Regions from separate parts of the Nocardia sp. NPDC050717 genome, predicted to be linked through region 1. Evidence: riboswitches for the same ligand, from Rfam matches in the RefSeq annotation. Region 1 holds a riboswitch; the other holds the start of a gene.
What was found. A riboswitch is a leader RNA that binds a small molecule or an ion and turns the genes downstream of it on or off. The one in region 1 is predicted to bind thiamine pyrophosphate.

Region 1 (8,738 bases):
GCACTATACGTCGCAGGTGCATCGCTGGTCGAACCGCTACGGACGGAGGCGGCAAGCGCGTGGAAGGCTTCGAGCGACTTGGAACAGTGAGGCGGGCGAGTACTCGCTCATGGATGGAGGTGCCGCAATCGATGGATCGACAGCGGTTGGAAGATCTTGTTGAGGCTGCGGTGGCGCGAGGTATCGCCGACCAGTCGCTGATCCCAAAGATTCGAAATGCGACTACGATACGTGCAGGAAGAACATTCGTCGACAGCTTGCTCAGGACTTACCGCCGTCGACTCCGGTACACCGGAGGTGACATGTCACTACTTGCGATGACGCAAGACCTGGTCGATTTCCTCGACACCTGCGAACGCGAACATCTGAGCATGATCTCCATCTCCGGTCCCGGCCGCTATTGCACCTTCTTGCTCGCAGACCTCGAGACCTCCGAGATCCTGCATTGGATGCGAATGTTCGGTCGGCAGGACGCCAAGCGAAACATTGGATAACGCTGACGATATGACCCCACCAGATGCTAATGTTCATAAACTTCCAGCACCACCAAACCCTGGACAGCTTCAGATACGAGAACATTGGTGACATCGGGAGAATTTGACCAACCCAATCATGCCCAGTTGATCGAGTCTTTCGGTGCTGACGTGACGACTTCAACAGATGAAGCGACCGAGGTGCGGATACCCCTCGATAATGGCGAATCGGTAGTATTGCAGTACAATCCACTCTATCGCGATGCACGCATACGCTGGATTCGAGACGGGGCGTGCATTTTCGACATAAGCCGCGAGTCGGTGCAAGCGATAGTCGCGGATGAACGTGGCTTTATTTCGATACACACCGGTGGCCATGGACTAGTCGGTGAGCTGACGCTGGGGTTGTATCCCGTGCGAATCGTTGATTCATTGCTGATAGACCGACAGAACTGAATCGCCTTAGAGTTCCTTCTATAAGCTGAAACGATATGGACCCATCAGGCCAGTCGGCGTTCGGCCGACAGATTTCAAGATGCCGCGTTGGGCCAAGACTTTCAGATCTCGTTGTGCCTGCTGGATGCTCAGCCCTTCACTGGCTCCATATCGTGACCGGCGAACCCGCCCGGCCATCGCCACGTCCTGGAGAGCGGAGTTGATCTGGTCATCGGGTCCCGGTCTCTGGCGCGTACTCCAAACGATCGACCGGGTGGCAGACCGGCGATGGCATGCAGGACCACGATCGACCCGCCCGAGGTGCAGGAATCCTGTTTGCGCCTGGTGCATCTACCGTCCGGATTTGACATCATGGCGGTATGAAGCGTGAGGAGCTGATCCCCCTCCTTCCGGCGATACGCGAGCTGTGTGCCGAGTACGGCGTCACAGAGCTCGCGGTCTTCGGCTCGGTCGCTCGTGGTGACGACACCGAGTCGAGTGACGTCGACCTGCTCTACGTTCGCGGTCCTCATGCGGTGCGTGGTCTGGCGTTCTTCGAGCTCGCCGATCGGTTGACCGAACTGCTGGGGACACCCGTCGACCTGGTACCGAAAGCCGGCCTCAACAGAGTGATCCGTGAGCGCGTCCTGGCCGAAGCCCGGGTGCTGTATGCCGCCGCGTGATCGCCGCAGCAACGCCTTATTCCTCGCTGACATCGTTATCGCCTCCCGAACTGTGCTCCGCTGGATCGACGGAAGGGATGGCGACTGGGCAACGGACGAGATCCTCCAAAACGCTGTGCTTCGCCAGCTCCTCGTCATCGGGGAGGCAGCTTCGTGTGTCACCGACGACGTCAGAGAAAAACTGTCCGAGCTTCCGTGGCGTCAGATCAGGGGCTTTCGCAACCACGCAGTGCACGCCTACTTCAGTCTCGACTGGGAGATCGTCCGCGAAGTGGCCGAGGTTGATCTCCCTTCCGTCGAGCGGGCCGTGTATCGCTTGATCACGACCGAGTACCCCGAGGTGGCGGCAGAGCTGTAGAGCCTGTCGCAGAAGCACGGAGGGTCCTCGTGGCGTATTGACGCAATCATTACGTCAATACGTCACGAGACCTGCTGTTCCTCCATCGCCCGGCGCGACTCCTCGTGCAGGATCTCCAGAAGCTCCTGCTCCAGAGCCGCGAATTCAGGGCTCGTGATGATCGACAAATCTCGCGGGCGCGGTAGGTCGATGGTCAGATCGTGGCGGACGACCGCGGGTCGGGCGGAGAGGACGAGGACTCGGTCCGAGAGATAAACGGCCTCGCGGATGTCGTGGGTGATCATGAGGACGGTCCAGCGGTACCGCTGCCACACCTCTTGCAACCAGGTTTGCATTTCGGTGCGGGTGAGAGAGTCGAGGGCGCCGAAGGGTTCGTCGAGGAGGAGGAGTTCGCGGTCCTGGACGACGGTGCGCAGGAGGGCGGCGCGTTGGCGCATGCCGCCGGAGAGGTGGGCGGGGCGGGCGTGCTCGAAGCCGGCGAGGCCGAAGACGGGGAACAGTTCGCCGGCGCGGCGGCGGGCCTCGGCGCGGGGGACGCCCTGGACCTGGAGGCCGAGGATGGTGTTGTCGAGGATGGTGCGCCAGGGGAACAGCAGGTCGCGCTGGGGCATGTAGGCGCAGTGCGCGGCGGGGGCCGTGCCGCGGAATTCGGCGGTGCCGGAGTCGGGGGTTTCCAGGCCGGCGAGCATGTTGAAGACGGTGCTCTTGCCGCAGCCGCTGGGGCCGATCACGCTGACGAACTCGCCGGGGCGGACGGTGAACGAGACCCCGCCGAGCACGTCCAGGTCCGGGGTGCGGCGGCCCCGGCGGGGGTACGACTTGCGCAGCTGGTCGACGACCAGGCGGTCCTCAGGCACGGCCGCTCCTCCCCTCGGCGAGCGCCCACGGCGCGACGAGACGTTCGACCACGAAGGTGGCCAGGTACAGCGTGATGCTCAGCAGGGCGGTCACGAGCACCGCGGCCAGGACGAGGTCGGTGCGGAAGGAGTTCTTCTGCAGGCTCATGTAGATGCCCAAACCCTTACTCGCGCCCACGTATTCGGCGAACACCGCGCCGACCACCGCGTAGGTGATGCCGATGCGCAGGGCCGTGAAGAACCGCGGCACCGCCGACGGCAGGCGCACGTACCGGAACTCCTGCGTGCGGGACGCGCCCATGCTGCGCAGCAGCGCGCCGGCTTCCCGGTCGGCCGCCGCGAAGCCCTCGATGAGGCCGATCACCATCGGGAAGAAGGTCACCAGGGAGACCACCAGGATCTTGGGCAGCAGCCCGAAGCCGAACCAGATGATCATCAGCGGCGCGATCGCCACGATCGGCAGGGTCTGTGAGGCGACGAACAACGGGACGAACGCGCGACGCAACCACGGGGAGAAGTCGACGACGATCGCCAGCAACCAGGCCAGGGTCAGCGAGACGGCGAACCCGAGCAGCGTCACCTGCAGGGTGGCGGCGGCGTGCGCGCCGATCTCCTCGCGATGCGCCCACCCTTGCCGCAGCACCCGCAGCGGCGACGGCAGCACCTGTGGACGGATGCCGCTGACGGTGACATAGACCTGCCAGACCACGACCAGAGCGGCCACCGTCACCGCGGCGGGCAGCACCCACCGGAGGCGCGAACCCACCTCACGGGTTGGTGAGGTACTCATTGGTGAAGTAGGTCGACCAGTCCGGTTCGGCGGACAGGGCGGCGCCGTCGGGCCCGCTGAGCAGGCCACCGCGGAACAGGAAGCCGGAGTTGGCCGCCCACTGCTCGCGGGTCTGGCCGCCGACGCGGCCGTCGGGGCCCTTCATGAACTGTTCGGCCAGCATGCGCTGGCTCTCGAAGACCAGCTTCTCGTCGTTGAAGGCGCCGGGGTTGGCGGCGAGGAGATCGCGGGCCGCCGCGTCCGGGTCGTCGGCGGCGACCTGGTAGCCGCGCTGCAGTGCCTGCACGAACTTGCGGGCTCGGTCGGGGTTCGCGGTGAGCCAGTCCTCGTTGGCGTTGATCAGGATGGCGTAGGCGTCGGGGAAGCCGAAATCGGTGTAGCGGAAGTACTTCATGGGCGTGCCGTGGTGTTCGGCTTCGATGCCCTCCCACGCCAGGTAGGAGACGGTGAAGTCGGCCTTGCCCGAGTAGACCGCCTCGTATGCCGACGAGCCGAGGGTCACGGAGGTGAAATCGCCGGTGCCACCGGCATTCCGGATCACCTGCTGCAAGGCTTCCTTCTCACCCGGGTCGCCGAATCCGGCGTAGGTCTTGCCGTCCAGGTCCTTCGGGCTCGCGAGGTCGGCCCGGTCGGCGCGCACGCCGATCCCGGTTGCCCAGTGCTGCAGCGGCGCGAGCACCGACTTGGTGTGCGCGCCCGCGGCGCGGGCGAAGGTCGCCGAATTGTGGGTGCTGATACCGAATTCCGCGTTCCCGGCGTCGATCACCGTGTCGACCGAGGTGTTGTTGTACGGCAGGATCTCCACGTCAAGGCCCGCGTCGGCGAAGAAGCCCTGCTGCATCGCGACGTAGAGGCCGGTGTGGTTGGTGTTCGGTGTCCAGTCCAGCGCGAAGCGGATCTTGTCGCCCGAGTCGCCGCCCGACGCGCAGGCGGTGAGCGCCGACAGCAGGGCGACCGAGGTGACGACAACCGCGAGCGCGCGGCGCAGACGGCCGCTCATGCCGCGGGCCAAGGCTGCGGGTGCAGGGCGGTGTCCCAGAACAGCAACTCGTAGCGCGTCGCCAGCGTGAACGCGCTCGACATCGCCGCGCGCTCGGCCTCGGTCGCCGCGTCAGCGGCCTGGTCGACCAGGGTCCGCGCGGTGGCGGCGGTCTGCTGGAAGTCCTCGGCGCCGTAGGTGGTGACCCAGCGCGCGTACGGATGGTCCGGGTCGGCGGCCACGACCTGCTCAGCGCTCGCGGCCAGGTCGCGGCCCACTTCGGCGTAGATCCAGAAGCACGGCAGGACCGCGGCGGCGGCCACGGCGTACGACTCGGTCGCGGCGGCGGCGATCAGGTACGAGACGTACGCCAGGCAGGTCTGCGAATGCTCCGGGGCGGCGGTGCGCGGCGGCAGCGCGCCACTGGCCAGCAGCTCGGCGTGCATCGCGGACTCGACGGCGGCCGCGTTGGCGGCGGAGTTCGCCCAGAACGCCGCGGTCTGCGGATCGGGCGACTTCGAGGCCAGGATGGCCAGGGCCTTCGCGTAGCCGGTCAGGTACAGCGAGTCCTGCTCGATGTAGGTGGCGAACACCTCGGGCGGCAGTGTGCCGTCACCGAGCCGTCGCAGGAATTCGAGGTCGTCGATCGCGACCCGCAGGACCTTCGTCTGGTCCCAGAGCTGGTCGGTGAACCGACCCGTCGTGGTGGTGTGCGCGCTCAACGCCGTGACATCCCTTCGTCAGCATTACCTGAGCAGGTTCCGCGGGTGTGTTCTCAGCTCCGCGTCGGCGGAGCACCCCGTGTCCGTGACCGACCATAGCAGTGCCGATCCGGACGAAGGGGACACCGTCCTATTCCCCACCGGGGTGTGGGATTTTCCGCTGGCGGCGCGACCCCATTCGCCGCGATCTCGTCCTAGGGTCGAGGCATGGCTGATGACGACGTGCAGTACCGCATCGAGCACGACACGATGGGTGAGGTTCGGGTTCCGGTCGACGCGTTGTGGCGCGCGCAGACGCAGCGGGCAGTGGAGAACTTCCCGATCAGCGGGCGCGGGCTGGAGCGCGCCCAGATCCGGGCGCTCGGCTTGCTGAAGGCCGCGTGCGCCCAGGTCAACAAGGACCTGGGCCTGCTCGATCCCGGCAAGGCCGACGCGATCATCGCGGCGGCGAACGAGATCGCCGCCGGGCTGCACGACGATCAGTTCCCGATCGACGTGTTCCAGACCGGCTCGGGCACCAGTTCGAACATGAACGCCAACGAGGTGATCGCCTCGATCGCGGCACGCGACGGCGTGACCGTGCACCCCAACGACGACGTGAACATGTCGCAGTCGTCGAACGACACCTTCCCCACCGCGACGCACCTGGCCGCCACCGAGGCCGTGGTCACCGATCTCGTTCCCGCGCTGGAACATCTGCGGCTGGCGCTGCTGGACAAGTCGCAGCAGTGGCGCACCGTCGTGAAGTCCGGCCGCACGCACCTGATGGACGCGGTACCGGTGACCCTCGGCCAGGAGTTCGGCGGCTACACCCGCCAGATCGCCGCGGGTATGGAGCGGGCGCTGGCAACCCTGCCGCGGCTCGGCGAGCTGCCGATCGGCGGCACCGCGGTCGGCACCGGACTCAACGCGCCAGCGGGATTCGGCGCCAAGGTCGTCGAGGAACTGGTGCGCGCCACCGGAATCGACGCGCTGCGCGAGGCCAGCGACCACTTCGAAGCGCAGGCCGCGCGCGACGGTCTGGTCGAGGCCTCCGGCGCGCTGCGCACCATCGCGGTGAGCCTGACCAAGATCGCCAACGACATCCGCTGGATGGGGTCGGGCCCGCTCACCGGCCTCGGCGAACTGCAGCTGCCGGATCTGCAGCCGGGTAGCTCGATCATGCCGGGCAAGGTGAATCCGGTTCTGCCCGAAGCGGTGACGCAGGTGGCGGTGCAGGTGGTCGGCAACGATGCCGCGATCGCGTTCGGCGGTGCGAGTGGCGCGTTCGAGCTCAACGTCTACATTCCCGTGATGGCGCGCAACCTGCTCGAGTCGATTCGGTTGCTGGCCAATGTGTCCCGGCTCTTCGCCGACAAGTGCGTCACCGGGCTGGTCGCCAACGAGGAGCATCTGCGCACCCTCGCCGAGTCCTCGCCGTCGATCGTCACCCCCCTCAACTCGGCCATCGGCTACGAGGAGGCGGCCGCGGTCGCCAAGCAGGCGCTGCGGGAGAAGAAGACGATCCGCCAGACCGTGATCGACCGCGGGCTCACCCCGGACAAGCTCTCCGTCGAGGAACTCGATCAGAAGCTCGACGTGCTCGCGATGGCCAACGTCGATCGCGAATCCTGACAAACGCCGAACGGCCGTCACCTCGCGGGAGGTGACGGCCGTTCGCGCGGGACTCAGGCCAGGTGCGCCAGTTCGGCGCGCGCCTTCTCGCCCTCTTCGCTGAAATCGGTGCGGGTGAAGATGTTCCAGCGCTGCAGCAGCGGCTTGAACACCAGCTCACCTTCGCGTGCGGGGTCGTAGATGCCCGCCTCGGCCAGTGCCTCGTCGCTGGAACCGCCGCCGGGCAGCTCGACCTGCGGGACACGGAAAGCGGCGACCTGATCGGCGATGGCGCGGACGCCCTGGTCGGGCACCAGCTCGAGGGCGGCCTCGACCAGCACAGCGAAGAACTCGGCCTGCAGCTCGTCGTCGGCGGCCAGCTTCTCCGCGATCGCGGTGACGACCGGGTTCTCGCCGAGCGCGGCGGTGTTGCGGTGGCGGATGGCGGCGGCCAGCTCCTCGAAGGCGCAGGTGGCCAGGACGTCGATCAGGTGCAGCGAGGGCCGGTTGAAACCGGCGGTCATGTGGGCCATGCGGGCCCGCTCGAGCGCGACCGGGTCGACCGCGCGAGTCACCATGAGGTAGTTGCGGATCATGATCTCGTGGCGGTTCTCCTCCGCCGTCCACCGGCCGACCCAGCGCCACCACGGACCGGTGCGCAGATGCTTGCCGAGTTCCCGATGGTAGGACGGCAGGTTGTCGGCGACCAGCACGCTCACGGTGAGCGCGAGCTTGGCGGTCTCGCTCAGCTCGGACTGTTCCGGGGTCCAGTCGGCGCCGCCGAGGAAGGCGAAGTTGCGGCCGTCGGACCACGGCACGAAATCGTGCGGCTGCCAGCCCTCGGCGGCCTCGATGTGCCTGGCCAGGTTGGTTTCCACCACGTCCGCGAGCGAATCCAGCAACTCGCGGTCGGTCAAAGTTTTCTGCACGAGGACAACCTAGTCCCTCGACCGCCGGCGCGGGGACCTTCGGGTCCCCACGCCGGGCACGTCGTCGAACTACTTCGGGGTGACGGTCGTCTGGCCGTTGACCCAGGTGATGGTGCCGCCGGTGAAGTCGCTCTGCTTACCGCCGGGGATGTCCTTCTCGTCGCTGGTGGGGTAGCCGAGGGTGCCGTTGGCGCCGCCGTTCTCCTCCCACGCCTCGCGGATGTCGCCCCAGACGATGTGGGCGCCCGAATCGCTGCTCCAGTAGATGGTGCCGCCCTCGAAGTCCTGGTACTGGCCGCCGTTGGGGCCGGACTCCTGCGCCTCCTCGGGGGCGCCCAGCGGGCTGGACGCGCCACCGGCGGCGACGTACTTCTTGTAGACCTCGCCGGAGACGGTGACCTCACCGTTGGGCGTGTTGATGGTGGTCGAGTCACCCGCGCCAGCGCCCGCGGTGCCGGACGGGGTGGCCGTGCCGGAGCCCTCCGCGCCGCCCGGCTCGGTGGTCTCGGTCGAGGAGCCGTCCGCGCCGCCGGGAGCGGTGGTGGTGGCGTCGGGCCCGCTCATGTTGGAGGTGACGCTGGCGATGGTGTCTTTGGCCTTGTCCTGATCCTCGTCGCTGCAGCCCGCGGCGAGCAGCAGTGCGGCGGCGGCGAACACGGCGGCGCCTCCGGCGGCAGTACGTCGAGCGAAGTGGTTCATATCCATCCTCTCGCGAGTAGCCCCCCGGGGCACACCCCGGAATGGAGCCTGGCCGACATCCGCAACGGCCCGGCGGAACGTTGTTCGCCGAGCCGTTGCTGGATTGGTGTCGCCGCGGATAATACCCACAGTTCACGGTAATCAAACGGATTACGGGCCGCGACGCGACCCGATTGCCGTGATTACGCGTTCGGTCCGTACTCCTCGAGCATCTCGGTCA
Region 2 (8,738 bases), 650 kb from region 1:
ACGTCGTCGCCAAGGGCGCCTCGCCCCTGTACCGCAATGCCATCGGCGACGAGCTGGTGTACGTGGAATCCGGTGCGGCCGTGGTGGAGAGCGTGTTCGGCACGCTGCCGGTGCGGCAGGGCGATCAGGTGATCATGCCGCGGGCCACCACCCATCGCTGGCTGCCCACGGGCGAGGAACCGTTGCGCGCGTACGTGATCGAGGCGTCCAGCCACATCACGCCGCCCAAGCGGTATCTCTCCAAATTCGGTCAGCTGCTGGAGAATTCGCCGTACTGCGAGCGTGATCTGCACGGCCCGGCCACGCCGTTGCTCGCCGAGGGCACCGAGGTGGAGGTGCTGGTGAAGCACCGGCCCGGCGCCGAGGTGGTCGGCACCAGGATGATCTACGCGACGCATCCGTTCGACGTGGTCGGCTGGGACGGCTGCTTGTATCCGTACACCTTCAACATCGCCGACTTCGAGCCGCTCACCGGCCGGGTGCACCAGCCACCGCCGGTGCATCAGGCCTTCGAGGCGAACAACTTCGTGATCTGCAATTTCGTCCCGCGCAAGGTGGATTATCACCCGCTGTCGATCCCGGTGCCGTACTACCACTCGAACGTGGACTCCGACGAGATCATGTTCTACTGCAGCGGAAACTACGAGGCGCGCAAGGGTTCCGGGATCGCGCAGGGTTCGGTGTCGGTGCATCCCGGCGGCTACGCGCACGGCCCGCAACCCGGCGCCTACGAGCGCAGCATCGGCGCGGAGTTCTTCGACGAACTGGCGGTGATGGTCGATACCTTCCGGCCGCTGCAACTCGGCGAGGGTGCGCTGGCCTGCGAGGATCCGGCCTATGCCTGGACCTGGTCGGGTCGCGGGCCGGGGCCGCGATGAGCGGGCGGCTGCTGCGCGTCGAGGTCGCGCCGGACTCGCTGTTCGGGCCCGAGAACATGCCGTACGGCGTCTTCGCGCCGCCCGGTGGCGAGCTCCGGGTGGGCACCCGGCTCGGTGACACCGTGCTCGATCTGGTCGCGCTGCTGGGTGATCCGATCTTCGCGCGGCCCGATCTCAACGGCCTGCTCGCCGCCGGACCCGACCGCTGGCGCACCGTGCGCGCGCGGCTGCGCGAACTCGCCGAGGCGGAGTTGCCGATTGAGGCGGTGCATCCGATCAATGCGGTCGAGCTGGCCTTGCCGGTGCGCATCGGCGACTACGTCGACTTCTACGCGAGCATCGATCACGCCACCAATCTCGGCCGCCTGTTCCGGCCGGACAGTGAACCGCTGCTGCCGAATTGGCGGCATCTGCCGGTGGGCTATCACGGCAGGGCCGGGACGGTCGTCGTCTCCGGGACGCCGGTGCTCCGGCCGTGCGGCCAGCGTCGAACCGAGTCGGGGACACCGGATTTCGGTCCGTCGCGGCGGCTGGACATCGAGGCGGAGCTCGGTTTCGTGGTGGGCGGCGGGTCGCCGCTCGGCGTGCCGGTCGGGGTCGACGAATTCGCCGAGCACGTGTTCGGCGTCGCGCTGGTGAACGACTGGTCGGCCCGCGACATCCAGGCCTGGGAGTATCAGCCGCTCGGGCCGTTCCTCGGGAAATCGTTCGGCACCTCGCTCGCGGCCTGGGTCACGCCGCTGGACGCGCTGGCCGCGGCCCGGGTTCCGCTGCCGGTCCAGACCCCCGAACCACTGCCCTACCTGCGCGGCGCCGACGATCACGGCCTCGACATCGAGCTGGCGGTGGCCTGGAACGGCGAGGTGGTCACGCGGCCGCCCTACGCGCGGATGTACTGGTCGCCCGCGCAGATGCTGGCCCATCTCACGGCCAACGGCGCCTCGGTCCGTCCCGGCGATCTGTTCGCCTCCGGCACGATCTCCGGGCCGGAACGCGACCAGCGCGGGTCCTTCATCGAATTGTCCTGGGGTGGAACCGAACCCATCACCATCGGCGACGCGGAGCGGTCCTTCCTCGCCGACGGCGACGAGGTCACCATCACCGCGACCGCACCGGGAACCGCGGGACGGCCGATCGGCCTCGGCTCGGTCAGCGGCCGGATCCTGCCCGCGCGCGGGTGAGAGGACAGCGTCCCGGCATCCGCCCAGGGGCGGAGATGCTACTCGTCTCATCTCCGCCCCGAGGGGGTATCGACCAGATTCTGTGCGGGATACGGTGACTTTCGACGTTTCCTAGAGAGAGCCCCCGACGATGTTGACGAGAATCGCCCGCGCCGCCGTGGGCAGACCACGGTTGGTGGTCGCGGTCGCCCTGTTGTTGATGATCCTGTGTGGCGCGGTCGGCGCCACGGTGCACTCACACATGAAGTCGGGTGGGTTCGTCACCGACGACCTCGATTCGGTGCGCGCGAGCCAGTACCTCAGCGAGAACTTCCCCGGTAGCGAGCCGAACTACGTCCTGCTCGTCACCGCGGACGAGGGCGCCGATTCCCCGGCGGCGCGTGCGGCCGCGGAGAGCGCGATCGCCCAGCTGCGCACCCATTCCGACATCGTCAGCGGCGTGCAGTCGTACTGGACCTCGCGGCCCGATCTGAAGCAGGCCCTGCGCAGCAAGGACGGCAAGCGCGCGCTCATCATGGCCAGCATCGAGGGCGACGACGCGGAATTGCCCGTGCGCGCGGCCGCGCTCAGCGAGGAACTGAAGGTCGACAGCGGCCCGGTGACGATCGTGCCGGGCGGCCTCGCGGCCTCCTTCTCCGACATCAACACCCAGATCAGCAAGGACCTGGTGATCGCCGAGGCCGTCGCGATCCCGATCACCGGCCTGCTGCTCGCGCTGGTGTTCGGCAGCCTGGTCGCCGCCGCGCTGCCCATCGCCATCGGCCTGTTCGCGATCGCCGCCGCGCTGGGCATCCTGCGGGTACTCACCGCGGTCACCGATGTGTCGATCTTCGCGCTGAACATGACGACCGCGCTCGGCCTGGCGCTGGCCATCGACTACAGCCTGTTCATCGTCAGCCGGTACCGCGAGGAACTGGCGGCGGGCGCCACCCCGGCCGCGGCGGTGCACCGCTCGATCCGGACCGCAGGCCGCACGGTCGTCTACTCGGCGCTGGTGGTGGCCCTGTCGCTGTCGGCGCTGCTGGTGTTCCCGCAGTACTTCTTCAAGTCCTTCGCCTACGCGGGCATCGCCGTGGTCGCGGCCGCCGCCGGCGCCGCGGTGATCGTGCTGCCCGCGCTGCTGATCCTGGTCGGCGACCGGATCGACGCCGGCGATCTGCGCGCCCCGCTGCGCAGGCTGTTCCGGCTCGCGCCGCGCGCGGAGAAGCAACCGCGCGAGACGTTCTGGTATCGCCTCGTCACCGCGGTGATGAAGCGGCCGCTGCCCATCGCCCTGGCCACCACGGCGTTCCTGCTGCTGCTCGGCTCGCCGTTCCTCGGTGTCCAGTTCGGCTACCCCGACGACCGCTCGCTGCCCACCGGTGTGGCCAGCCGCGATGTCGGTGACGTGCTGCGCACCGAATTCGACGCCGACATGGCCGCGAGCGCGACGGTCGTGCTGCCGGAGTTCCGCGGCGCCCCCGCCGAGCTGGACGCCTACGCGCGTGAGCTGTCCACGGTGCCCGATGTGCCCGCCGTGCTGAGCAGCGCCGCGGTCTACCGCAACGGCCTGCGGGTCGCGGCGGGCGTGCCGGAGATGTCGGACCCGGCCAAGGGCGCGTACCTGTCGGTCGCGACCAGTCTGGATCCGTACTCCGACGCCGGGCGCGCCCAGCTCGACGCGATCCGCGCCGTCGACGCGCCCACCGAGGCCCTGATCACCGGCCCGGCCGCGCTCAACCAGGACTCGGTCGAGGCGATCACCGGCAAGCTACCGCTGGCCGGCGCCCTGATCGCGCTCGCCACCCTGGTGCTGCTGTTCCTGTTCACCGGCAGCGTGGTGCTGCCGGTGAAGGCGCTGATCCTCAACATGCTGTCGCTGGCGGCGACGTTCGGCGCGATGGTGTGGATCTTCCAGGACGGGCACCTGTCCGGGCTGCTCGGCTTCACCGCCACCGGCACGCTCAACCTGGCCATGCCCATCCTGATGTTCAGCCTGGCGTTCGGCGCGTCCATGGACTACGAGGTCTTCCTGCTCTCGCGCATCCGCGAGGAATGGCTGGCCGGGCCGAAGACGGCAGCGGGCAACACCGAGGCAGTCGCCATGGGGGTGGCGCGCACCGGCCGCATCTTCACCGCCGCCGCGCTGCTCATGAGCATCGTCTTCCTCGGCGTGGCGACCTCGGGGGTGTCGATGATGAAGCTGTTCGGTCTCGGCTGCGCGCTGGCGGTGATCAGCGACGCGACCGTCATCCGCGGGCTGCTCGCCCCGGCGCTGATGCGGATGATGGGCACCTGGAACTGGTGGTCACCGAAGCCACTGGTGGTGCTGCACAACAAGTTCGGGCTCAAGGAGGCCGACGAGCCGGAGTCCGCCGAGCCGGTGAAGCCGGAGCCCGCGGCCACCTCGGCCTGAGTCACGCGCGCGGCCCGTCCGGACTTCCCGGGCGGGCCGCCGTCGTGTCGGGGTAGGGTCGGCGACGGAAAATTTCACATGCCAACGGGGGCTCGCACCAGCGGGCTGAGAGGACGGCTAGCCCATTCGATGGGCGATCAGGGCCGTCGACCGTATGAACCTGACCGGGTAATGCCGGCGTAGGGAGGAAACACCATGGGCACAGCCACGTCTGTCACCACCGGCCCGATCGAGGGCAGCGTCAAGCACTACACCGAGGTCGACGGCCTGCGCATTCCGGTGCGCCGGATCAATCTCACCAACGGCGAGCACTTCGACGTCTACGACACCTCCGGCCCGTACACCGACGAGAACGCGGTGATCGACCTCGAGGCCGGGCTGCCGAAGCTGCGCGACGAATGGGCGAAGCCGCAGGTCGACGGCCCGCGGACGCAGCTGCACTGGGCTCGCCAGGGCATCGTCACCGCAGAGATGCGGTTCATCGCCGCCCGCGAAGGCGTCGCGCCGGAGCTGGTGCGCGACGAGGTCGCCGCCGGGCGGGCGGTGATCCCCGCCAACCACCACCACCCGGAGCTCGAGCCGACCATCATCGGCAAGAAGTTCCTGGTGAAGATCAACGCCAATATCGGTAACTCGGCTGTCTCGTCCTCGATCGCCGAGGAGGTCGAGAAGATGGTGTGGGCCTCACGCTGGGGCGCCGACACCATCATGGACCTGTCGACGGGCAAGAACATCCACGAGACCCGCGAGTGGATCCTGCGCAACTCGCCGGTGCCGATCGGTACCGTGCCGATCTATCAGGCGCTGGAGAAGGTCAACGGCGATCCCACCAAGCTCACCTGGGAGTTGTACCGCGACACCGTGATCGAGCAGTGCGAGCAGGGCGTGGACTACATGACCGTGCACGCCGGCGTGCTGCTGCGCTACATCCCGCTCACCGCCAAGCGCGTCACCGGCATCGTCTCGCGCGGTGGGTCCATCATGGCGGCGTGGTGTCTGGCGCATCATCAGGAATCGTTCCTGTACACGCACTTCCGGGAACTGTGCGAGATCCTGGCAAAGTACGACGTGACCTTCTCCCTCGGCGACGGCCTACGTCCCGGCTCCATCGCCGACGCCAACGACGAGGCCCAGTTCGCCGAGCTGCGCACCCTCGGCGAGCTCACCAAGATCGCGAAATCCTATGGCGTGCAGGTGATGATCGAGGGTCCGGGCCACGTGCCGATGCACAAGATCGTCGAGAACGTCCGGCTCGAGGAGGAGCTGTGCGAGGAGGCGCCGTTCTACACCCTCGGCCCGCTGGCCACCGATATCGCGCCCGCCTACGACCACATCACCTCCGCGATCGGCGCCGCGATCATCGCCCAGGCCGGCACCGCGATGCTCTGCTACGTGACACCCAAGGAGCACCTCGGTCTGCCCAACCGCGATGACGTGAAGGTCGGCGTGATCACCTACAAGATCGCCGCGCACGCCGCCGACCTCGCCAAGGGGCACCCGCACGCGCAGGACCGCGACAACGAATTGTCCAAGGCCCGTTTCGAATTCCGCTGGCACGACCAGTTCGCGCTCTCGCTCGACCCGGACACCGCCCGCGAATACCACGACGAGACGCTGCCGGCCGAGCCCGCCAAGACCGCCCACTTCTGCTCCATGTGCGGCCCGAAGTTCTGCTCCATGCGCATCTCCGCCGACGTGCGCGAATACGCCGAGAAGCAGGGCCTCACCGACGTGGCCGCCATCGAAGCAGGCATGGCCGAGAAGTCCGCCGAATTCGCCGACCACGGCAACCAGGTCTACCTCCCGGTCGTCTCCTGACCACTCCGGCGCCCGCCGTCACGGCGGGCGCCGGGCATCAGACCACCGAGAAGCCAGGGGGCAGAGCGGTTCTGCCGGTGAGGGCAGTGAGCACCGGCACAGCCGTGCCGAGGCGTGCGGCGATGCGCGCGGCCAGAACGGCGGCTTCCGCGGTCACGTCGTCGGGCGGGGTGTAGGGGATGCCGGTCGCGGCGGCGATGTCCAGCCCGTGGACGGCCAGTTCGAAGGTGCGGGTCGGCAGATAGGCGTGCAGGCGCATCCCCAACCCGCCGATCACGGTGACCAGCGGATCCTCGGCGGCACCGACCGCGCCGACCGCGCCGATCGCCGCGGTCGCGAGGGCGTCGACCGCCTTCGCGGGCTCGGCCCCCAGTTCCAGCCCCGCGGCGCGCCCGCGAGCGACGACAGCCGCACCGCCGGCCTGCGCGGTATACGACTTCACATAGGCGTAGTACTCCTGCGGGCTGGCGATGTCCTCGGTCTCGGCGGGGTCGGCGAGATAGGTCGTCACCGTGGTGAGCGACCGTGAGGTGTGCCCGACCAACGCGCGCAGATCCCACTCCCCCAATCCCGGCCCGTCCCAACGATCCTGCGCGATCTCCCGAACAAGCTCCCGGAAACTCTCGACCGCCTGGACATACGTGGCCACCGCATTGTCGGACATACGCCCAACGTACCCACACCTCGCGTCTCGCCCCAGAGCACGCTTCCGGCGCGCGGAGTGGGCCGGTCGAAGACCGATGTCGGCAAACAGAACCACGGCACAGCGCCGACCGCGGGCCGGGCGAGCGGCGGCACAGGCGCTGTTGATCGGAATGGCTGCCGGGTACCGTCGAGCGCGTGACCGATGCCTTCTACGTGCCCGACCCGGCGGATCCGAATCGCTTCGTCTCGACCGAGCTGACCCGGGGGCCGTGGTCGCCGGACGCGCAGCATGCCGGGCCGCCGTCGGCGCTGCTGGGCCATGTCATCGAGCGGTGCGAGCCGCGCGCGGGGTTCCAGGTCGGCCGGGTCGCGGTGGAGATCCTCGGGCCCGTGCCGCTGGCACCGCTGACCGCCGAGGCCAGGGTGGTGCGGTCGGGGCGCAGTGTCGAGCTGATCCAGGCGACGCTGTCCACCGAGCGCGGGCCGGTGATGCAGGCCAACGCGTGGCGGCTCAAGCTGGCCGAGCCGCGGCTGGACCTTCCGCCGGAGTTCCTGCCGAGCGGCGAGCGGACGATGCCGGCCGCGCAGGAGCCGTCGGTATTCCCCTCCGAGCAGAAGATCGGCTTCCACACCGGCATCGAATACCGCTTCGCCAGCGGCTCCTTCGCCGCGCCGGGGCCCGCCGTCTGCTGGATCCGGCTGAAGTACCCGATCGTCGCGGGCACCACGCCCAGCCCGCTGGAGCGCACCCTGGCCGCCGCCGACTCCGGCAACGGCGTCAGCGCCGTGCTCGACTGGTCGAAATACCTGTTCATCAACACCGATCTCACCGTCACCCTGCACCGGTACCCGGTCGGCGAGTGGGTGTGCCTGGACGCGGTGACCCACCCGCAGCCGCACGGCATCGGCCTCGCCGAATCGGCGCTGTTCGACGAGACCGGCCCGCTCGGCCGCAGCACCCAGACCCTGCTGATCGCCCCGCGCGGCTGATCAGCCGATGGCCTCCAGGTCGACGAGGTCGGCGTTGCCGTGCTTGCGCAACTCGGACTCGGCGGTGCTGGTGCGCCGGAACGGATCACCGACGCCGGTGGTGAGCAGGCCGCGCAGACTGGTGGTGAGGTAGGCGCCCCAGGCGTTGGTGCACACCTCGTAGCACTCGCCGGTGGGCACCAATCCCCGGTGGGTGAAACGCATTTCGGTGCCGTCGGCGGTCTCGGTGAGGTCGAAGACGATGTCGGTGTCCTCCCATTCGGCGGTGTCGGTGACGAACGAGAGCCAGGAGTCGGACACGTGCCACACCAGGCGCCGGCCCGGCACCGACTCGGTGGTCGTCATCGTGCAGCGGTGGATGCCGGGGACCTCGAAAAGGTAACTGTCGCCCACGTTTCCGGTGCTGCCTTCGATGGTCTCCGACCACCACGCCCACACGTCGTTGACGGCGGCGAACACCTCCAGCGGCGGCTTGTCGACGGTGATGGTCACGGTGTAATCGTCGGTGCCCATTGCTTGTCCTTCCGGCTCAGCCGTCCAGGTGGCGGCGGAGCGCGTCGAGGGGGCTGTCCCAGTCCCGCGAGAGGGCAGCCAGGAATTGTTGTGCCACGTGCATCGGCGCGGAATCGAGCCGGTAGCGCACCCGGCGCCGTTCGCCCGGTTCCGCGATCACCAGGCCCGCCTCGGCGAGCAGGGCGAGGTGTTTGGCGATCGCCTGCCTGCTGATGGGCAGGCGATCGGCGAGGTCGGTCGCGGTGGCGGGCCCGCGCGCGGCGAGCACGGCCAGGACCGATCGCCTGCTCGGATCGGCCAGCGCGACGAAGACCCGTT

Region 2: linked by a shared signal. The riboswitch ahead of thiC (phosphomethylpyrimidine synthase ThiC) and the one ahead of AB0H56_RS03695 (TenA family protein) in region 1 are both predicted to bind thiamine pyrophosphate.

What each region holds. Positions count from the first base shown of each region.
Region 1 is NZ_JBFAHR010000001.1:791,444-800,181, reverse strand. It holds gene AB0H56_RS03735 (hypothetical protein) at 1-90, shown strand, start outside; gene AB0H56_RS03730 (hypothetical protein) at 114-494, shown strand; gene AB0H56_RS03725 (hypothetical protein) at 582-929, shown strand; gene AB0H56_RS03720 (nucleotidyltransferase family protein) at 1,289-1,591, shown strand; gene AB0H56_RS03715 (HepT-like ribonuclease domain-containing protein) at 1,578-1,949, shown strand; gene AB0H56_RS03710 (ABC transporter ATP-binding protein) at 2,012-2,806, opposite strand; gene AB0H56_RS03705 (ABC transporter permease) at 2,799-3,596, opposite strand; gene AB0H56_RS03700 (ABC transporter substrate-binding protein) at 3,574-4,596, opposite strand; gene AB0H56_RS03695 (TenA family protein) at 4,593-5,297, opposite strand; TPP riboswitch at 5,291-5,387, opposite strand; gene AB0H56_RS03690 (class II fumarate hydratase) at 5,505-6,911, shown strand; gene AB0H56_RS03685 (acyl-ACP desaturase) at 6,965-7,819, opposite strand; gene AB0H56_RS03680 (esterase) at 7,889-8,518, opposite strand; gene AB0H56_RS03675 (PhoH family protein) at 8,701-8,738, opposite strand, start outside.
Region 2 is NZ_JBFAHR010000001.1:143,093-151,830, reverse strand. It holds gene AB0H56_RS00715 (homogentisate 1,2-dioxygenase domain-containing protein) at 1-878, shown strand, start outside; gene fahA (fumarylacetoacetase) at 875-2,059, shown strand; gene AB0H56_RS00705 (MMPL family transporter) at 2,190-4,454, shown strand; TPP riboswitch at 4,529-4,657, shown strand; gene thiC (phosphomethylpyrimidine synthase ThiC) at 4,650-6,272, shown strand; gene AB0H56_RS00695 (maleylpyruvate isomerase N-terminal domain-containing protein) at 6,310-6,936, opposite strand; gene AB0H56_RS00690 (thioesterase family protein) at 7,113-7,907, shown strand; gene AB0H56_RS00685 (SRPBCC domain-containing protein) at 7,908-8,420, opposite strand; gene AB0H56_RS00680 (metalloregulator ArsR/SmtB family transcription factor) at 8,437-8,738, opposite strand, start outside.